Regions from separate parts of the Brevibacillus sp. JB24b genome, predicted to be linked through region 2. Evidence: riboswitches for the same ligand, from Rfam matches in the RefSeq annotation. Region 2 holds a riboswitch; each other region holds the start of a gene.
What was found. Region 2 has a riboswitch for thiamine pyrophosphate ahead of ACQV1I_RS15620 (ABC transporter substrate-binding protein). Riboswitches for the same ligand answer to the same signal wherever they lie in the genome.
Positions count from the first base shown of each region.

Region 1: it holds a riboswitch for thiamine pyrophosphate, as region 2 does, so the genes downstream of both, thiO (glycine oxidase ThiO) here and ACQV1I_RS15620 (ABC transporter substrate-binding protein) in region 2, are expected to answer to the same signal.
Region 3: it holds a riboswitch for thiamine pyrophosphate, as region 2 does, so the genes downstream of both, thiT (energy-coupled thiamine transporter ThiT) here and ACQV1I_RS15620 (ABC transporter substrate-binding protein) in region 2, are expected to answer to the same signal.

Region 1 is NZ_JBNVQV010000001.1:648,271-653,027, reverse strand. It holds gene ACQV1I_RS03385 (YugN family protein) at 118-531, opposite strand; gene ACQV1I_RS03380 (glycosyl hydrolase family 18 protein) at 719-1,774, shown strand; gene ACQV1I_RS03375 (DUF3888 domain-containing protein) at 1,858-2,598, opposite strand; gene thiO (glycine oxidase ThiO) at 2,678-3,802, opposite strand; TPP riboswitch at 3,911-4,022, opposite strand; gene ACQV1I_RS03365 (excisionase family DNA-binding protein) at 4,033-4,263, opposite strand; gene ACQV1I_RS03360 (glucose-6-phosphate isomerase) at 4,267-4,757, opposite strand, start outside.
Region 2 is NZ_JBNVQV010000001.1:3,337,190-3,341,946, reverse strand. It holds gene ACQV1I_RS15640 (isoprenylcysteine carboxyl methyltransferase family protein) at 1-134, shown strand, start outside; gene ACQV1I_RS15635 (ABC transporter ATP-binding protein) at 200-1,057, opposite strand; gene ACQV1I_RS15630 (ABC transporter permease) at 1,100-1,864, opposite strand; gene ACQV1I_RS15625 (MTH1187 family thiamine-binding protein) at 1,861-2,157, opposite strand; gene ACQV1I_RS15620 (ABC transporter substrate-binding protein) at 2,190-3,218, opposite strand; TPP riboswitch at 3,294-3,402, opposite strand; gene ACQV1I_RS15615 (Na+/H+ antiporter family protein) at 3,644-4,757, shown strand, end outside.
Region 3 is NZ_JBNVQV010000001.1:1,333,605-1,338,361, forward strand. It holds gene ACQV1I_RS06525 (ABC transporter permease) at 1-854, shown strand, start outside; gene ACQV1I_RS06530 (helix-turn-helix domain-containing protein) at 921-1,142, opposite strand; TPP riboswitch at 1,509-1,620, shown strand; gene thiT (energy-coupled thiamine transporter ThiT) at 1,850-2,416, shown strand; gene ACQV1I_RS06540 (bifunctional transcriptional activator/DNA repair enzyme AdaA) at 2,676-3,248, shown strand; gene ACQV1I_RS06545 (hypothetical protein) at 3,424-3,942, opposite strand; gene ACQV1I_RS06550 (nitroreductase family protein) at 4,040-4,603, opposite strand.

The sequences.
Region 1 (4,757 bases), 2.7 Mb from region 2:
GTAAAATCCTTTCTCTTTTGCGATAACCTTGATCTCTTATTCATCATACTATTGCAAGTAGCTATCAGCAAATGAGTTAGTGACTATTTTACAAAAGGTCGAGTATTTCTCTTTTCCTCATTCTCCCGCAAATATCGTCTGCTCTAACCTCCTTAGTAGTTCTTCAGCCTGTGTAATGTATATTGATTCAATATCCGCATCTTTATTAATGGGTTCTTGAAATTGATTAAACATCGAGGAAACGACCGGACCTGCTGCATAATCAATATCATCGTCAGATCCAGTTTGGTAAATATGCTTTAGCACAAATGGTTGTTCAAAACGTAAAACAGCGTGAGGTTGATCCAGCTCTCCGCTCACCACCTGTACCGGTAAACGCAAGAAAACCATCCCTTTATCGTCGAGTTTACGATCCAAAAAACCACTTCTATATTCCCAATTTGACAGAGTAAAGCCCTCTTTCCCCAACGTCTCCATAAGATCTCCGTATATCGCTTGCTTGCCCTCAATTTGACTTGCTATTTGTTTCATCGAAGCTACCCCTTTCCTTTCTTCATTATCCGTTTAGCCTTCTCCAAATGGCTTTGATTTAGTTAACAACCATCATTTACCATCAGTAACTTTAAAAGGAATCGCATGCTCCATGTCGAAAGGGAAGTACAGGTAGAAATCTATCTACATAACATCATGTACCTACTCGGAAAGGAATTTTATTTTTGTGAAACGAATCTTGCTAACACTGTCACTACTTTCAATGACCCTTGCGGGAAGCCAACTAGAAGCAGCTACTGGTTCAAATGTATCATCAAGTACAAAGATAGCAGCTACACCAAAAGTAGTTAGTTATTACGCCGAAAATTATCCAGGTGATCTAGCTGCCTATACATCTCTGCATCATTATCAGGATAAAATATCTGACGTCGCCTTCTTTAACTATAATGCTACCAAAGAGGGCTATTTGGTAGGAACATTACCTAAAACAGCTCTACAGTTAACGAAAGATACAAAAAAAGGTAGCTTTTTAGTCATTACTAATCATGGGACAAAGTTATTTGATAAGGAAATAGCCCATTCTATCCTGACCAACAAGGACTATAAAGCACGTTTTATACAGCAAGTCCTCACCACCGTGCAGCAAAATCAATTGTCAGGTGCTAATCTTGACTTTGAAAATGTTCCGGCTGGGGATCGTCAAGCTTACTCCATGCTCGTTGGGAGCTTAGCAGACCAGCTTCACGCGATCAAAAAACAATTAATTGTCTCTGTACCAGCCAAAACAAACGACGACCCTGCTATATTCTGGGTATATGGCTTTGATTTAAAAGCACTGGGTGCCAAAGCTGACTATCTTCAACTAATGACTTATGATGAGCATGGTACCTGGTCGGAAGAAGGCCCCGTTGCCTCCTACAATTGGGTGGAAGATGTCATACGCTATAGTGTCTCTCAAGTTCCTTCCAATAAGCTTTTAATGGGTATCCCAAGCTATGGCTACGAGTGGAGTACAGAGAAAAAAAGGGCTGTCAGCTTTCGCAATATACCTGCCATCATAAAGGAAAGTCAAGCTGTTCCGGTTTGGCATGATACATATAAATCACCCTATTTGCACTATATGAAAAACGGTGTATGGCACACACTTTGGTATGAGAATGAATACAGTATCGCCGCCAAACGTAGTTTAGCTGTAAAGTACAAGCTGGCTGGCTTTGCTGTTTGGCGCCTTGGATATGAGAATGATCCTTTTTGGACGGCACTGTTTCCTAAGAAGTCATAAAGATAGCTGATTTTCCAATCATAATAGCCGCCAGTATTTTGCTGACGGCTTTTTTCCTATTTATATACTACATGTCAGGATGGTTACGAAATTCCCTTACTAGGTACATGTTTCATCTTATCTAATTTCCAGGTTCCTAACTCTTTAAGCAGGAAATAGACAATCTGCCCTCCATCCGGTCGTTTATACAAGATATAGCCGTCCCGTTTACCAAGAAAGGTTATAGGTAGAAGATAAAATTGCTTTTGAATAGCCTCTTTTTGTGAAAGTAACTCCTGATTAAATAAGAGCAAGGTATTATCAGGATCATTGCGATATCGATGGGCAATTTGGTAATATCCGATTTGCTGATAGCCAGTTAATTTGATTTGAAAGTAATCCTCAAACTCTTTTTGTACTTGTTGCTCCTCCACTTTGCGCTTTGCCTCCCACTCGTCTCCTTGGTGAGAGTACCCGGTCAATTGTACTCCGTTTGGATGTACCGCAAGCTTAATCGTTTCGATTGCAAAAGGCGGTGAATGATTTCCCTCATAGGTCTTCACCTGAAAAACAGCTTCGTAGGAGTGAGGCTGATTCGTTAGGCGAGACACACCTACCACTCTAACTGAGGATAAATCATACGCGCGTGGATAACCATAATAGTGAGTTATTGCTTTGATTACATGGGGATTCATCGTTAAAATAAGAGCTCCTTGTATCGGTTCATAAGGTACAGGAGATGATAGTTGAGCCCATGCGTAATCAGAAGAGGTAGACACAGTAAACAGAAGCACAGCAAAAGCAACTATCGCCATCTGATTCCATCTATTTTTCCATTGCTTCATCTGCGATCATCTCCTTTTCTGTTAACCTTCCTCAAACTCCCATGCTTTATGAAAAGGGTGAGCACCTTCTACTCATTCTTTACTCGTATGAAACAAGACGAAACCGATCAGGCAAGAAAGCACTCATATGCTCTGTTTCATCTGAACTGACATACTCTGCTATCAGCTTCGCTGTAAGGGGTGCTAGAAGAATTCCATTCCGGTAATGTCCGCAAGCTAGCGTCAGTCCAGTCCAGTCTGGTACAGGACCTAGAATGGGACATCCGTCAGCCGTAGCAGGTCGTAATCCAGCCCAGGCTTGTAAAAACGGGGCTTCTGAAATGGCTGGTACAATCGACATTGCACCTTTTAATACTGTCGATACACCATAAACAGTTGAAGAACGATCAAATCCAGCCAAATCTTCTGTAGCTCCAACAATAATACGTCTATCCTGTTTAGGCACTAGATACCCGTTTTTTCCAAAAACCACATGGGAAAGAGGCAAATGAATCGAATCAACTGCTGCGATCTGTCCTCTCACTGGATAAACAGGAACATCTACTCCCACCTGATGTAAAATATCAGCAGTCCACGCACCAGATGCTACAATGACGTGATCCGCTTCCATCTCTCCTTTATCTGTGACGACACCAGTTATTTTCTTTCCAGCATGTTTTAATCCGATTACAGTAGTATTTTGTAATAAATGAACATTTCGTTTTTCGGCCTGTATTACTAAAGCTTTCAATAATAAACGGTTATTAATATCAGCTTCGTGTGGAGAATAAATGGCTTGCCGTACCATTTTTGATAGATGTGGTTCTCGTTCCTGTACTTCTTCAGTGGACAACAATTGGATATCATAACCTTCTGACTTTTGCCACTGGTAGCGCTCTTGTAACCATTCCTCTTCCATATCGGTCATGGCTACTGTCAAAATTCCTGCTGTAGATAGCTGGCAGTCAATGCCCGTAGCTTCCTTTAATTCTAGCACCCAATTCTCGTACATCTGTAGGGAACGAATTCCCATGTCAAGAAGCGGGCCCGGCTTCGTAAATTCTTTTAAAGGGGCAAGCATCCCGGCTGCTGCAACAGAAGCCTCTCCTCCGAACATCCCCTGTTCAATGAGAGTAACAGCCATGCCTACGTTAGCAAGTTCAGTGGCAATCGACAAACCAATTATCCCTCCGCCAATCACAATGAGATCTGGACACCTTTTCATTGTTCTTCACCCTTTCTCTTGTCTACTGAGTGGGGAATCGATTGGCTCTTTACACAAAGAAATGAAAAAAACCACTTCTCCGCGTAGGAAAAGTGGGTAAGTTACCAACACCAAATCTAACCACTTCCCTTCGCCAGCATGACCTGGATCAGGTAAAAAGGGTCAACAGACGCGCTCTGTCCTCTCAGCCCTGCAAGTTAGGACTCCCCCAGTAGATCAATGTGAAATTATTAATCTTCGTCTTTGTAATCATAGCTTTCAGGAATTGGCTCGAACTTCTCCGCCTCTTCAAAAGCCTTCAATCTCTCTAGCTCTTCCATATGGTAGGTAAACTGCTCTTTATTAATAAAGTAGTCCTCACCATTATGGACTGCACGGATACGTTTCTCTGCTATTTTTTCCCGTATAAACCATTCAGGCATTTCCAGATAAGCAGCTGTTTCCTTTACACTTAAATACATGGTTTACTGTCCTTTTAAGCGGGCCTCCAGCTCAGCTTTCTGCTTTTCAAAACCTGGCTTACCAAGTAGCGCGAACATGTTCGCTTTATAAGCCTCTACGCCAGGCTGATCAAATGGATTCACACCTAACAGATAACCGCTGATGCCGCATGCTTTTTCAAAGAAATAAAGAAGCTCACCAATATGATACGCTGATAGCTCAGGCAATTCAACTACTAGATTGGGAACGCCCCCATCCATATGCGCTAAGATCGTACCTTCCATCGCTTTTTTATTAACAAAGTCCATGCCTTTTCCACTAAGGAAGTTCAAACCATCTAAATTAGCCGCATCCTGCATGATTTCAACGTCAGTAGCTGGCTGGGCAACTGAAAGCACCGTTTCAAACAAGTTACGGGAACCATCCTGAATAAACTGTCCCATGGAATGTAGGTCAGCAGAGAAGTCAGCAGCAGCCGGGAAAATACCACGACCATCCTTACCTTCAGATTCTC
Region 2 (4,757 bases):
TTACAGTAGCCAACGCCATGATAGTAAGCGTTCGGATTTCGGCAGAGGAACAAGCTTTGCAAAAAGCCTGTAAGTATGAAGCATGGATGAAGGAGAAGGGAAGATTTTTTCCAGTGAGAAAACAGAGAGAATGATGGGGCTGTATTGTAAAAACTCGGCTTATCGCATATGTTCGTAGCAATAGCCGAGTTTTTCTTCATTATGCTTGCTGAGAATGACGTAACAGCGTTAAGATTTTTTCCTTCACAAGCAGAAACTCTGGAGATAACAGCATTTTTTCCCGACGAGGTCGTTCAAATGGTACCGAAATTGTGGCAGCTACTTGAGCTGGCTTTGCTGTGAGTACATAGATTTTATCGGATAAAAAAATGGCTTCGTCAATGCTATGTGTGATTAAAAGCACGGAGCGTTTATGCTTTTCCCAAATGGATAGTAACCAATTTTGCATGTCAGTACGACTAAGTGCATCTAAGGCTCCAAAGGGTTCATCCAAGCAGATTAGTTCTTGCCTGCTTAACAATGCGCGCAAGAAAGCGACTCTTTGTTGCATACCACCCGACAGCATGTGAGGATAAGCTTTTTCATATCCATCTAATCCAACCTTCGGCAACCATTCACGTGCCAGCTTGAGCGTTTCTTTACGTGATACACCTTCTATTTCTAAGGCTAGTCCGACGTTTTCTTCTATTGTACGCCAAGGAAGTAAGCTAGAGGATTGCGGCATATAGCTAATGTGACCTGTTTCACCAGTAACCTGCTTACCTTCAATTGTAATGCTACCGTGTATTGGTGATAAAAGGCCTCCAATAATATGAAATAATGTGCTTTTTCCGCTTCCAGATGGTCCGATTAAGGAAACAAACTCACCTTTTTTTACTTCTAAAGAAATCTGGTGAAGCACTTCAATAGTGCATCCTGACTCTGTAAAGGAGTGTGAGATTTGCTCAACGACAAGTGCAGAGTCGGGAGTATAGGCAGATTTTAGTGTAGATGTAGACGCTATATTTTGCTCTGGAGTCATGTCCATACTAATAGATGTGTGGATGTCATTACTCACGCTTGTTCACTTCCTTTTTTATTGACCTCAAATTCTCTAGCCTTACTTGTTCGATTGCCATCGGAGTGTCCAGCGTTCTAAGAGGCTAATCAAGCCAAATAACAAGCAGCTAACAATTACAATGAGAAACATCGTTACAAATACACGATCAGCACGAAATGATGCTTTTGCCATCAGCATATAGACGCCAATTCCTTTTTGCGATCCTAACCATTCCGAAATGACGGCACCCATTACACTGTAGGTTGCCGATATTTTTAGTCCAGAAAACATGGAAGCAAGCGAGTGAGGTAACTCTAGCTTCCAGAAAATTTGTTGACGAGTTGCTCCAATCATTAGCATATATCGTTTTATTTGCGGGTCGGCTTGCGCAAGTCCAGTCATTGTAGATAAGGTGACGGGAAAAAAGCAGACCAACGTAATCAAAATCATTTTTGGCAATAAACCAAAGCCAAACCAGATCATCAAAAGAGGAGCTAAAATAATGGTCGGTATGTTTTGACTTAGGATGAGTAATGGATATAAGGCAGCCTTAATGGGCGGAGTCACATGTAATAAAAAGGCCAGAATAAGACCAGCTGTGCTCCCAATTGCAAAGCCCAGCAAGGTGATTTGTAAGGTAGCCCACAAATGTTGCGTGAGTTGAGGCGCTTGATTCCAGCCTTCTTGGAAAATAACAAGGGGACTTGGTAAAAACCATGCTTCGGGTTTCCAAATAAACGTCGCAAGCTGCCAGATAAAGAGAAACAGGAAGACCGCAAGAAGGGGCGGCCATCCTGTTGTAAATAGACGACGATTTTTATTCATGGACGATATTTCTCCGTCAATACATCCATCGAAGCTAATCCATCAGCACGGTGATAAATTTTGATTTGGGAGATTACGGACGGGCAACCAGCCTCAACCATGACATCATTCATCTTTTTTACGATAGCAAGCAGTTCTTCCAACTCGCCTTCCATCGTGGTTTCTAACGGGCTAACTAAATACTTTACCCCTGATTGCGAAATGACTTCAATTGCTTTGTCTACAAAGGGAATGACCCCTTCACCTTGAGGTGTAGTAGGGATAATTTGAATGCTAACTAAGGCGTTTGCCATCTGGAATCGCTCCTCTATGTGATATGCCTCGTTTATGGTTTTGGTAAAAAGTCATTGGTAAATGCTTTGTCTACATCAAGCGGTTTTTCCAATAAGTGATGTTCAACCATCCAGTCGGAGTAGCCTTGCCATACATCGCGTTTTTGTTCTCCCCAACGTGGTGCATCATCTTGATAACGTGGACTTAACCATTTTTGGCTTGCTTGTACCAATTTTTCGTCCAAATCTGGAACGTGCTTAAGGAGGATGCTAGCCGCTTCTTCCGGATGTTTACCAGCATATTGATATCCCATGGAGGTTGCTGCCATGAAGGCTTTAACTATCTCTGGCTTCTCTTGAATCATTTTTTCATTAGTAATGAGAACAGGGGTATAATAATCTAGTTTATCCGAATATTTATTAACGTATATCATGTTTATTGGTTCATTGCGTAACTCTGCCTCAATGCCCGTCCACGCGTAAAAAATCCAAGAGAAGTCAATATCGCGTTTTACAGCAGTAAAGTAATCCGCTTCACCTACATTAATAATGTTTAGCTTATTTATATCGGCTTTTTCTAGGCTCATTAGAGATTGTAAAACAGCTTTCTCACTTGGAGCACCATAGCCCCCGTAGGTTTTTCCTTCAAAATCTTTGGGAGACAAAATATTCTTGCCCACAGGTGAAGCAAAACCAGAAGTATTATGCTGAATGACAGCCGCAAGCGACACGATAGGTACGTTTTGAGTTCGTGCTTGCGTGACGCCCTCTTGATAGCTTACTCCAAACGGAATTTCACCGGTGGCCACCATCGTATCAGCCCCGTTCATACCGGGTTGAACAATTTCTACATCCAGCCCTTGCTCGGCAAAGTAGCCTTTTTCAAGAGCGACATATAATCCGGTGTGATTCGTATTAGGTGTCCAGTCAAGGACGACCTTACTTAGAGTTTTGGCAGGGGCTGCTTCAGGTGACTTCTTGTCGCTTGGTGTATCTGGTGTAGCAGATTGTCCACAAGCTGTTAAAGCGAATACGAGCAAACCAGAAAGGAAAGTAGCAGTAAAGCGTTTACCATTTCTCATAAATCCCGAAACCTCCATGTTGTTTGGTAGACAACAAAAAAACGCAACCTGTCCTGGAAGCGTTCATGTAAGAAGATATCAGAAGCTTACTTCCCTACGCTGGCATTATCCAGATCAGGTTATGGGTCAGTATTAAAGGTAATACACTCTCAGCCGGCCAATTCCAGCTCCCCGAAGCATTTTGTAGTTGTTATCATTACTGCCATCATATACTCAATCGGAACGTTTGTCTATAAAGCAATACAATTCAATGATCGATCATATTCGTTTTGTTAGTTATGAAAAAATTCTGTATTTTATGTAGGCTGATGGAATGATTATGAGAAGAACATGCGCTGTATTTCGAGCTACAAAAGCGCTTGTCACAAATACTTTACTATGTTATAACTTTAGTTAGCTAATATACTAAAGCGTAGGTGAACGTCATGCTATTATTAAATGGAGTTATACTTTCGGTAATCGTGATTGTTATATTGTCGCTGTTGCGATTAAATGTCATATTTGGTTTGATCGCCGCTTCCATAACAGCAGGTCTGGTTGCCGGTGTTTCGTTAACTGACACCATCCAGTTGATGGTGCAGGGGATGAGTGGGCAATTAGAAACAGCACTCAGCTATATTTTACTTGGGATGTTTGCAGTTATGATCGCCAAGTCTGATATCACATCCTTATTAGTAAATAAATTATTGGTGGTATTGCGTGGAAAACGTGGTATCTTGCTCATGTCCATTGCTACAGCAGCCTGTTTGTCTCAAAATGTAGTACCAGTGCATATTGCCTTTATTCCCATTCTAATCCCGCCCTTATTGACCTTGTTTACTAAAATGCAAATAGACCGGCGTGCTGTTGCTTGTGCGTTAACATTTGGTTTGCAAGCACCTTATCTCATGCTTCCAGCGGGCTTTGGCTTGATCTATCATCAGATTGTTGTATCTGAAATGGGGAAAGCTGGTATGACGATCGCTGTGACTGAATTTCCAAAAGCGATGCTTATTCCAGGGATCGGGATGATTATTGGGTTATTGGTGGCATTATTCATTAGTTATCGAAAATCCAGAACATACCAAATGATATCTAAGGATATTGAGAATGAGGAGAAGAAGCAAGTATTACGTTTTACGAAGCGGCATGCGTTCACCCTAGTAGCCATTCTCTTAGCCTTGACAGTGCAATTATTGACCAAGTCACTTATTATCGGTTCGCTTTCGGGAATTGTCTGTCTATTTGTTTTCCGCGTGGTACCATGGAATTTGGGGGACGATGTGGTGCAACGAGGTGTTGCTATGATGGGGTTTATCGCCTTTGTTATCCTACTTGCGTCTGGCTATGCTACAGTGTTAAAAGAAACAGGAGCTGTTCAGCAACTAGTAGGATCTGGAGTGGAATATTTTGGTCAAAATCGTTTTTTAGCTAGCGTTATCATGCTATTGATCGGTTTAGTGATTACAATAGGTATTGGTTCTTCATTTGGTACAGTCCCAATTATTGCTGCTATTTTTGTACCGCTTTGTGCTGGACTGGGCTTCTCTGTACTAGCTA
Region 3 (4,757 bases), 2.0 Mb from region 2:
CTATTTTTGGACCAATGGTTGCTCCATATGATATAGACTTTCAGGTACGAGCTGAATATGTAGAGGTAAATGGTACGCAAGTCATCGTTTCACCACCATTACCACCCTCAGAGAAATATCCAATTGGAACAGATAAATGGGGACGTGATATGCTAACTTCCTTGTTATATGGTGCAAGATATACGCTGTTTGTTACGATTGCTTGTGCCTTGTTGCGAGTTATGCTAGGAATGATCATCGGACTCAAAATAGGAATGGCAGATCGTCCACAGAGATGGTGGCTCAGTCTAGAAAATGTGTGGGGTCATGTGCCGCTGTTTTTACCAGTATATTTTCTGCTGTACCGTATTAATATCAATTCACCCCTATCTTCGTTTGGCTTAGTGATGATTTTTATTATTGTTGTATCAGTGCTAGGTATTCCAAGTGTTGTATCATCAGTTCGTCAAAAAACAGAGCAGTTGAAGGAAGCTCATTTTGTCACAGCAGCCATTTCTATTGGGGCTAGCAAAAATCACATTATGCTCAGGCATATCCTTCCTCAACTAAAAGAGCAGATTATGATGCTTTTTGTTATGGAGATTATCGGGGTTATGACTTTGATGGGACAATTGGGTATTTTTAACCTGTTTATCGGTGGGACGATTCAGCAATTTGATCCGAGTATTTTTTTAACTAAAACGTATGAATGGGCTGGATTAATCGGACAAGCACGTGCTTTCCTACAAGCCAAGCAATGGATTTTCTTTGCTCCGTTAACCGCTTTTATGATTGCGATTTTAGGTTTTACTCTAATTGTAAATGGAATGAAGAAGCGATATGAAGAAGCATATAATCGGACCCCTTATGTCTAAGGTAATGAAAAAATCCCCCCTTCTCTTCAAATATTTGAAGAAAAGGGAGGTATTTCACTCGAGCGGTCAAATTTTTAATTCGCCAAGCCTCACCAATTCTACTACGGCTTGTGACCGCCCTTTCACGCCCAATTTCTGCATGACGTTACTAATGTGATTTCTGACTGTTTTTTCGCTGATGAAGAGCTGTCCTGCTATCTCTTTTGTGGTCTTGTCTTGGACCAGGAGTTCAAACACTTCTCTTTCGCGATTAGTTAATAACGGTTTACTTTGGTCGCTACTCTTCAAAACGTGCCACCCCTCCTTGTGGGCTCTACAGGAACAAGGTTGAGGGATACAGTCACCTTATCCTATGTCAGGGGGAGTGTGTTGGTGCCGAAGTAGCAGGCTTTTTAGGCTTTTGCCTTACATACTATTCATAGCGTGAGAGGTGGGTACCTCGGCCCACTCAATTTCCGTTTTTCCAATACATATTGTAAACATTTCGACTTATTCAACCTAATTTTTCTGTATTGGTAGAAGCAAAGTCATAGCCTATAACCATGAAAAAGGACAGTAGAAACGAAAAAACGTTGCATCAAAGATGTGCTTTGCAAAACATTCGTAATATGTTATGGTATTACTTGAATTTGTAACATTGAAAAATGAAATAAGCGTGTACTAAACGGGGGCCGAGCAAATACGGCTGAGATTGTAACAGAATGCGTTACTAACCGTAGAACCTGAACTGGGTAATGCCAGCGGAGGGAGAGGTAGCTGACTTCAAGTGCGAAAGCTGTAGCTCTATCGTCGAGATGGGGTTGTATCGCCGAGTTGAGAACCATCCGTCTAAGGGTGGTTTTTTTGTGTGTAAAACATCAAAAACACCTTTTTCACAACCAACTAGGAGATACAATTTGCCCTTATTTTTATTTTTGGTCTATAAAAACTTGAGTTGGACCCTTTCTATTTCTGCTGCTTACATACATATTGCATCAGAACGAGGAGGAGAAGAAATGTCACGAACACGATTGGTCATCATGATGGAGATAGCTATCATGGCAGCGATTGCTGTTATTTTAAGTAAGGTAAAATTGTTTGCTATGCCTCAAGGTGGGAGCGTTTCTTTGGTAATGGTACCCATAGCCTTATTGGCTTTTCGCCGTGGTTGGGTAGCAGGTTTAATCACAGGTGCGCTGGTAGGCATGGTTAAATTCTTTTTTGGCGGCGAGATGGTGCATCCTATTCAAATGTTGTTAGACTATCCCCTCTCATATGCCATGCTAGGCTTTGGTGCGTTCCTTTACGCTAGTAAGACGCAAAACAAAGCAACAAAAATTGCATCCATCTGGGGTGGATTACTAGTCGGAATCGCGTTATGTCTGGCTATCCGTACGACTTCAGGGGCTGTCTGGTTTGGTAGCTATGCCCCGGAAGGAACACCTGCAACGCTTTATTCCCTCATATATAATGCGACCTATTTGATACCTGAGTATGTGATTACGGCTTTAGTAGTTACACTACTGGCAAATGGGGCACCTCAATTGTTTCAGCAGAATGCGGGCGCTTATCGACGTATATAATAAAGTAATTTGTAAAAAAGCTAAAAGAAGGAGCTTGCTTCCTTCTCTTAGCTTTTTTAGTATCAGTAAAATAAAGAATGTTCTGTTAGTAAATTGATCAAGAAGAACATGAAATGGAACAATCATATGTATTGGAAAAAGTTACATAATTGTGAAATTAAGAAAAAACTATCGAAATTTTGCTCTTTTATTCTTGGTTGCTTACTACAAGTAAAAACATTACGTTATACTGAAGATTGAAGGCTAGGAGGGATCGTGGATGAAAGAGGAGTTCTGGAAGGCTATAGTAGAATGCGATCCAAATTATGATCAACTATTCTTTTATGGCCTTAGCACGACGGGGATCTTTTGCAAACCGTCATGCAAATCAAGGACACCCAAAAGAGAGCATGTGAAGATTTATTATGCGGCGTCCGATGCCATTGCTGCAGGTTTTCGTCCTTGCAAGCGGTGTAGACCATCTGAACCAACATGGAAATCGGCGGAAGAAGATGCGGCAACCCGTCTGCTAGAGATGATTCACGATTGCTATAACCAACCCGTAACTCTGCGTGAAATGGCGTCACGTCTCTATGTGAGTCCTTTTTATTTGCAGCGTTGTTTTTCTCGTTGCATGAAGATAACACCCGGCAAATATTTAACGCGCATCCGAATGGATGAAGCGAAGAAGCAACTACTAGAAACAGATCGAAATGTTTCAATGATTGCAAGCGGGGTAGGGTTTCGCAATAGTGCCTATTTTGCCGCTGTTTTTCAGAAGGAAACAGGTTGTACACCTACTCAGTACCGCTTACAGCAGAAGAAACAGGGCAAAACAGGAACAACACGCTAAGTGTACATGTTGTAAAACGGTAGAACATACATATAAAAAAGAATGTAAGAACAGATTGAGCGTTTCTGTATCTAGCAGAAGCGCCTTTTTGTCCAATGAAAGGACAGATAAAAAGCACCTACTGTCGTGCTGCGAAATTCGCGCACAAAGAGGTGCTTTTTGTCGTGTCTATGTTTTATCTTCTTTCACCCATGATGCATTCTAAAAAATAATCGACTGTTACAGCCAGGATACCAACAAATAAGGGAGTTAATGGAGTTAACAAGACACCGGGAATCCATGTGGTATGCACGAGATAAAAAATAAAGGTAGTTGCTAAAATTTCAGGTATCAATTTCCAATTTCTTGAGATATGTAGTCTTTGCATTATGTATAAAAGGACTGGTTCAAGAATGAGTTCGTACAGCATTAACATGAAAAAGGAGACGCCCGCAAAGGAAACGAGTACCCAGAAATCAGATTTGTCGACAAACATAGGAAACAGAAAGCCGACTGTCCAGAGAATCGTAACCAATAGGAACACGACGATGGCGCTTGAGAACAAAACCAGCAAAGTTGCAATAGCGATAGCTAGGCCATTAATCCAGAATCCACCTTGCTGACGATCCCCACTCATCACAGCGCGTCGAAATAAAAAAAGTCCCGCTGTCGCACACAAGCCTACCATTATGGCAAAAGTCATGTGATTTGTCATATGTATCATCACCTACTATAAAAATAATACGTAGCAGGAGAGGAAAATGTTACAACAAAGCGGGGAAAAATGTAACCTTTTCAATTATGCCAAAATCTTACTCGACCCAGGTTGTTTTCTGTGCAAAAGGCTTGCGAGTAGTACGAGGTGTGGCTTCGTCAGTTGGATAGCCAATGAATAACGAACCAATCACCTTCTCTTGATCGGATAGGGATAAGAATGCTTTGAGACGTTCATCTCTTGCTAGACCTACACCGCGCGTACGCCACACAAAACCTAGTCCTAGCTCAGACGCCATCAGCCACATAGAATGGATAGCGCAGCTTACAGCGTAATCATTATCAAGCGAGGAAGCTTCGTCTCCGTCTACGATTTGTGATGTAGCGATTATAATGAGAGGGGTAGCTAGAACATTTTTCATGGACTCTTCTACTAAATGAGGTTTGGTAGGAAAGCGTTCAAGTAAGAAATCCTGTGCTAGTTGGTTAAATCGTTCTTTAGCAGCGCCTTGAATAACATAGAAATGCCAAGGTTCTCGCAAGCGATCATTGGGTGCTAGTACAGCTGCTTCTAGTAACTGCTCAATCTTTGCCTTTTCTACATCGCGACCATCGTAGGCACGTATAGCTTGACGCTGTTGTAATGTGTTTAAGAGGGACATGTTTTAACAACCTTTCTATAATATGTTAAATATGATACTGTTTATTCAAATATGTTTTTGTCTTTGCATAAAAATAGAAGATTTCTAATAGTATGTCAGTATACGATCTTCTTTTACTTCTTGTCCAGTCCCGAGTGGGCTAGACAGAAAAGTA